Linked DNA regions of Paludisphaera rhizosphaerae. The protein of the gene in region 1 interacts with the protein of each later gene in a pairwise test. Links are inferred from orthologs where the notes say so. Each region holds a gene or a part of one and is shown in the gene's direction. Other genes may lie near its edges.

The links.
Region 2: the proteins of def (region 1) and G5C50_RS18755 interact in binary tests that used the Escherichia coli proteins (3 or more experiments, as listed by UniProt). The link is inferred for Paludisphaera rhizosphaerae from one-to-one orthologs.

What each region holds. Positions count from the first base shown.
Region 1 is NZ_JAALCR010000013.1:138,765-141,981, reverse strand. What follows is about bases 33-2,930. They hold def (peptide deformylase), read left to right. Parts: upstream 33-1,114; coding sequence 1,115-1,747; downstream 1,748-2,930. Other genes in these bases: G5C50_RS18070 (metallophosphoesterase family protein), read left to right, coding at 2,787-2,930; fmt (methionyl-tRNA formyltransferase), read left to right, coding at 1,801-2,763; G5C50_RS18085 (DUF4340 domain-containing protein), read left to right, coding at 33-424. Outside these bases: more of G5C50_RS18085, read left to right, coding at 1-32; more of G5C50_RS18070, read left to right, coding at 2,931-3,217. UniProt on the Escherichia coli protein: Removes the formyl group from the N-terminal Met of newly synthesized proteins. Requires at least a dipeptide for an efficient rate of reaction. N-terminal L-methionine is a prerequisite for activity but the enzyme has broad specificity at other positions.
Region 2 is NZ_JAALCR010000014.1:94,782-97,877, forward strand. The notes cover bases 1-2,777. They hold G5C50_RS18755 (aspartate-semialdehyde dehydrogenase), read left to right. Parts: upstream 1-769; coding sequence 770-1,786; downstream 1,787-2,777. Other genes in these bases: purD (phosphoribosylamine--glycine ligase), read right to left, coding at 1-439; truA (tRNA pseudouridine(38-40) synthase TruA), read left to right, coding at 1,803-2,570; G5C50_RS18765 (glycosyltransferase family 4 protein), read left to right, coding at 2,567-2,777. Outside these bases: more of G5C50_RS18765, read left to right, coding at 2,778-3,096.

The sequences.
Region 1 (3,217 bases):
CGAGACGAGGACTCTGGCCTATACAAGGCGGATGCGAGCCGGCGCCGGAACCGTCGCCTGGAGCCCGGAAGCCGGCACCCCGACGCAGGGCGTCGACCTTTCGCGGTTCGACAGCCTGGTCGCCGGACTCTCGGATCTTCGCACTCAACGCTATCTCCAGTACGAGGGCGCTTACCCTCCCGGCGCAGGGCTCGATCGACCTCGCCTGACGATCACGGCCGAGTTGGAAGGCTCGACGCCCCCCGTCAAGCTGCGGATCGGGTCGAAGTTCCTCGACAACTGGGTCTGCGCCGCGACCAGCGACGGGAGAGCGGGCCCAGCCTTCCTGCTCGTCGGCCCCGTCTGGGAGGCGATGATCCTGGGAGCCGAGGGAGGCCTCCCTCCGATCCCCGACATGCCGTTCGCCCCGATGCCCTCGCCTTGAGCGCCCCGGTGGAAGAACCGGACCGATCCTCGGTCCGAATCCATGAGGCCGGCGAATCTGCATAGGCAAGCGTGTGTAAACTCTAGATCGCAAGAGTTGCTACGCGAGGGGTCTTTGACAGCTCGGTTGGATCGCGGGGAAGCCAGCCAGGCGGCTCATCCGTCCCCGAACGAAGCCACGGCTGTGACCGGCGCAAAGGATTTCACGGCCAGGGTTTCCATGCAAACTCAGGGCGCAGGACAGGCGCGAACGAACCCGAAGTCAAAGCCAATCGGCCTGGCTGAGCGATGGGACGGGAGCGATCAGTCGCTCTGGCCGAGGCAGCCACGATCAAGCCGTGCGTCGTCTCATGAGAGGCGCGAACGAACCCATAAGCGCTCGCGCTGCAACGGATTTGGCATCATGGGCTTGCGATCAGCGGCGTCGTCGAACTCGGACGCGAACGAAGCCGAAATCGAAGCCGCCCTTGAGTGAAGCGGTTCTGCCGATCAGGTCTCCGTTGAAGGAGAACACGACACGAGTCGGATCTGATCGACCTGGTTCGACGCCCATGGGCCATGGTGGCGGAAACCCTGCCCTGTTCGCACCCGTCGAATTCGGGATCGACGGCGACCGAGGGAGACGGATTTTCGTATACTTGAAGATGATCGCAGGATCTGGTTCAAACGCCCGCGTCGGAGTTCGTTTCGAATGCACATCGTGAAGTATCCCCACCCGGTTCTCCGCTACGCTTCGCGACCCGTGGAGCGAATCGACGACGAGTTGCGGGCCGCCGTCCGGGAGATGTTCACTCTCATGTACGAAGCTCGGGGAATCGGGCTGGCGGCCAACCAGGTAGGCCTCCCCTTCCGATTCTTCGTCCTGAACATTACCGCCGACCCGGAGCAGAAGGACGAGGAACTGGTCTTCATCAATCCCGAGATCGTCAAACGGCACTCATGGTCGGATGAGGAGGAAGGCTGCCTCAGCATCCCCAGCGTCTACTCCAAGGTCCGTCGCCCTAAAAGGATTCGCATCCAGGCGTTCGGGCTCGATGGTCGCGACATCGATCTTGAGGCCGACGATCTCCTCGGCCGAGCGATCCAGCATGAGACCGATCATCTCGACGGCAAGCTGTTCATCGACTATCTCGGTCCGCTGACGCGTCACGGGATCAAGGGGAAGATTCGCGAGTTCGAGGCCGAGTACAAGAAGGCCCAGGCCGAGGGGATCTACGCTTCGGACGAGAAGATCATTGAGGGGCTCAAGACGATGGCGGCCCCAACGCTCGCCGCCGTCGATGGACCGGCTCCCGCTCCAACGCCCGCGCCGGCGGACGTCTGACCGATTCGCGACCACGAGCACACCGGATTGATCGATAGGGCGGGAGGATCGACATGACCGAGTCGGGGAAGATCATCATGCTGGGAACGGGGGACTTCGCCCTCCCCAGCTTCATCGCGCTTCTTGACGCGGGCTTCCCCGTCCTCGCTCTGGTCACTCAACCCGACCGTCCCCAGGGCCGCCGCCAGGAGTTGATCCCAAGCGCCATCAAGGTGGAGGCCCAAAAACGAGGAGTTCCGGTCTACCAGCCCGAAAAGGTGAACGAGGCCGAGGCCGTCGAGCATATCCGTTCCCTCGAGCCCGACTTTCTCATCACGGCGGCGTATGGTCAGATCCTCTCCGCCGAGCTTCTGGGCGTCCCCAGGATCGGAGCCCTCAACCTGCACGGTTCGATTCTGCCAGCCTATCGAGGCGCAGCGCCGGTCGCTCGGGCGATCCAGGCCGGCGATTCCGAGACCGGGGTGACGGTGATCCGGATGACTCCTCGCGTGGACGCCGGCGGTATGATCGCCTTCGCACGAACGACGATCGACCCCGACGAGACGGCTGGCGAGTTGGAAGAACGCCTGGCGAACCTCGGCGCACCACTCCTCGTCAAGACGATCGAGGCCGTCGCCCAGGGCCGAGCCGAGACGCTGCCGCAAGATCCGTCGCTGGTCACGAAGGCGCCGAAGCTCCGCAAGGAGGACGGCGTCATCGACTGGAAGGCCCCCGCCCGACGAATCCACGACCTGGTCCGGGCGATGCAGCCCTGGCCGTCGGCCTCCACGACCTGGACGGCCCTCCCCTGGACGCCGAAGGGGCCGATCCGCTTGATCGTCCACAAAACGGCCGTCGTCGAGGGTCAGGGAGAGCCCGGCGCCGTGCTGGCCGCGACGAAGGACGGGATCGACGTGGCGGCCGGTGAAGGGGCCGTTCGGCTCCTGATCGTGCAGACCCCGGGCAAGAAACCCATGCCCGCCGTAGAATTCCTCCGAGGCCACGCCGTCCAACCCGGCGACAAGATGGGCGACTGATCCGAGGGAGCCACTCACGCCAAATGCCCGCACGAACGATCGCCGTCGGTGACGTCCACGGCTGCTCGAAAGCCCTGAACGCCTTGATCGACGAGATCCGTCCGACCCGGGACGATCTGATCGTCACCCTGGGCGATTATGTGAATCGCGGCCCGAACTCGCGCGGGGTGCTCGATTCGCTGGCCGACCTCAAGAGACGCTGCCGGCTCGTGTCGATCCTGGGGAACCACGACGAGATGCTGCTCCAGGCGCGAACCGGTCTCCCCGCCGCCGCGGCGACGGCTCCCGACGGCCGACGGCCGGCTCGCGACTGGGGTCGAGAACTCCGCAAACTCCGGCCCGAGAACCTCGCGTTCCTCGACGCCTGCGTCTCCTACTTCGAGACCGACTCCCACATCTTCGTCCACGCCGCCTACGACCCGGCTCGGCCGATGGACCGCCAGCCCGAATCCCT
Region 2 (3,096 bases), on another replicon or contig:
GGCCGCGGGAGCGGACGATCAGGGCGACCTCGCGCGAGAGGATGTAGTGCTCGGCGTCGGGGGCGCCTCGGAAAATTCGATAATCGGCCGTGGGGATGCCGGCCTGGCGCATCAGGTCTTTGGCGAAGACCTTGCTTCCTTCGAGTTCGGCGGCGTCCTGGCGGGGGCCGAAGATTCGCAGGCCCTCGCGGATGAACAGGTCGACGACGCCCTTGGTCAGCGGTTCTTCCGGCCCGACCACCGTCAGACCGATGCCTTCCCGCTTGGCGAACTGCACGAGGCCGCGATGGTCGCCCGGCTCAATGGGGACGTTCTGAACGTCCAGGGCGGTTCCCGCGTTCCCCGGGGCGCAGTACACCGCCGTAACACGCGGCGACTGTTTCAACTTCCAGCACAGGGCGTGCTCGCGGCCCCCTCTGCCGATGACCAGGACTTTCACGACGTCGACTCTCCGGGGAAAATCACGAACCTCTCAGGCGACGATGGCGTCGAAACATTTCAGGCTCGTCGCACGCCTCGGGCCGGGCGGCCCCGCCCAAGGTCTATGGCCGCGCGTCGGACTGGCCGACGACGCGATGGATTCAGAATAACCATTCTAGGAACTGCCTCGCTTCGCGCACAGCACCGTCCTCCTCAGGATCCCTTCCGGACGATGCTTCGCGTGGCGTGACGGGCGGCGAAATCGTAAGATGGGGAAGCCGCATCCGATCCGAGTCGTGTGAAGCCTTGCAGCCGAATCCCGCCTTTTGGACGTCCGGAGATCCCGATCGTGAAGAACGTAGCCGTCGTCGGCGCCAGCGGCGCCGTGGGCGAGAGGATGATTCGCCTCCTGGAAGAGCGTGAGTTCCCCCTCGCTTCCATTAAATTCCTGGCCTCCGAACGGAGCGCTGGTAAGACGGTGACGTTCCGAGGCGAGAAACATACGGTCCGGCCGATCTCCCGCGACGAATTCCGCGACGTCGACATCGTCCTCTCGAGCACCCCGGCCGGCGTCTCCCGCGAGTGGAGCCCAATCGCCGCCGAGGCTGGCGCGGTCGTCGTCGACAACTCGAGCGCTTACCGGATGGATCCCGAGGTCCCCCTGGTCGTTCCCGAGGTCAACCCCCAGGACGTGGCCAAGAACAAGGGGATCATCGCCAATCCCAACTGTTCAACCATCCAGATGGTCGTGGCTCTCAAGCCGCTGCACGACGCCGCCCGGATCCGCCGCGTGGTCGTCAGCACGTACCAGTCGGCCTCTGGGGCCGGTCAGAAGGGGGTCGACGAATACGAGGCCCAGACCCGCGCCTGGGGCCGCGGCGAGCCCGTTCCCGCGCCGGCCAAGTTCGCCCACCCGATCCTCAACAATTGCCTCCCGCAGATCGACGATTTCCTCCCGAACGGATTCACCAAGGAGGAGATGAAGATGGTCGACGAAACGCGGAAGATCATGGGCGACGACTCGATCGACGTCGTCCCTACCTGCGTCCGTGTGCCGGTGGCCTACTCGCACAGCGAGTCGATCCTCGTCGAGACCGAACGGCCGCTCTCGGCCGATGAAGCGCGTACGCTCTGGCGGAACGCCCCCGGACTGACGATCGTCGACGATCCTTCGACGAAGCAGTATCCGCTGGCCGCCTCGGCCGAGGGACGCGACGACGTCTTCGTCGGCCGGATCCGCAACGACCTGAAGAATCCCAATGCGCTGCTGTTCTGGTGCGTCAGCGACAACCTCCGCAAGGGGGCCGCGACCAACGCCGTGCAGATCGCCGAGCTTTTGCTGAAGCTCGAACCGGCCCGCGCTTGATCGAACCCGGCGGGCCATGCGGAACATCAAGCTGACGATCGCCTACGACGGCACGGACTTCCACGGCTGGCAGCGCCAGCCTGGCCTGCGCACCGTGCAATCCGTGCTCGACGAGGCGATCGAGCGGCTCACGGGCACCCGGCCTAACACGAACGCCAGCGGTCGAACCGACGCCGGCGTCCACGCGTTGGGCCAGGTGGTCCATTTCCTGACCGCCTCTCGCCATGGGCCCGAAGTGTACCTCAAGGCGCTCAACGCCACCCTCCCGCGGGACGTCCGAATTCTGGATGTCGCCGAGGTCCCGCAAGCCTTCCACGCCACGCTCGACGCCAGATCCAAGCGGTATCGATACCGGATCGACAACGCCCAGTACGCCAGCCCGTTCGAGCTGCGATACGCCTGGCACGTCTTCCATCGACTCGACGTCGACGCCATGAACCGGGCCGGGGCCGCGCTCGTCGGGCGGCACGACTTCCGGAGTTTCGAGACCGACTGGCCCAACCGCCTCAGCTCCGTCAGGACGATCTACGACGTGGATGTTCAGCGACTGGGCGACGTCGTCCACATCGAGGTCGAGGCCGACGGCTTCCTGTACAATATGGTTCGGGCGATCGCCGGCACGCTCTCGCTGGTTGGGACTCGCAAGCGGCCCGAGAGCTGGGTGGCCGACGTCCTGAAGGCCGAGAATCGCGTCGAGGCCGGCCCGACCGCTCCCGCCCGCGGGCTGTTCATGCTCCGCGTCAACTACGATCGAACGCCCGAGGGCCGAGCGACCGCGCCATGAAGATCGTCCACGTCATCACCCGCCTGATTCTCGGCGGCGCCCAGGAAAATACGCTGCTGACCGTCGAGGGGCTCCACCACCGCTATCACGACGACGTCACTCTGATCACCGGGCCGGCCGAGGGGCCGGAAGGGGATCTCTTTCAACGCGCCGAGGCTCAAGGGCTCAAAGTCGAGGTGACGCCGAACCTGATCCGCGCGGTGCATCCGACGACCGACTGGAAGGCGTATCGCGAACTAAGACGGGCGTTTCGACGGCTCAAGCCGGACGTCGTGCATACTCACAGCTCAAAGGCGGGCATCGTCGGCCGGGCCGCGGCATGGAACGAGAACGTTCCGGCCGTGGTTCATACGATCCACGGACTGCCGTTCGGCCCGTTCGAGTCGGCTCGGCGGAACCGCCTTTATATCGCGTTGGAGCGTTGGGCCGCACGTCGTTGCCACGCCATCGTCAGCGTTTGCGACGCCATGACCGAGCAAGCGTTGGCGGCCGGCGTGGGCCGTCCCGAGCAGTTCTCGACGGTCTA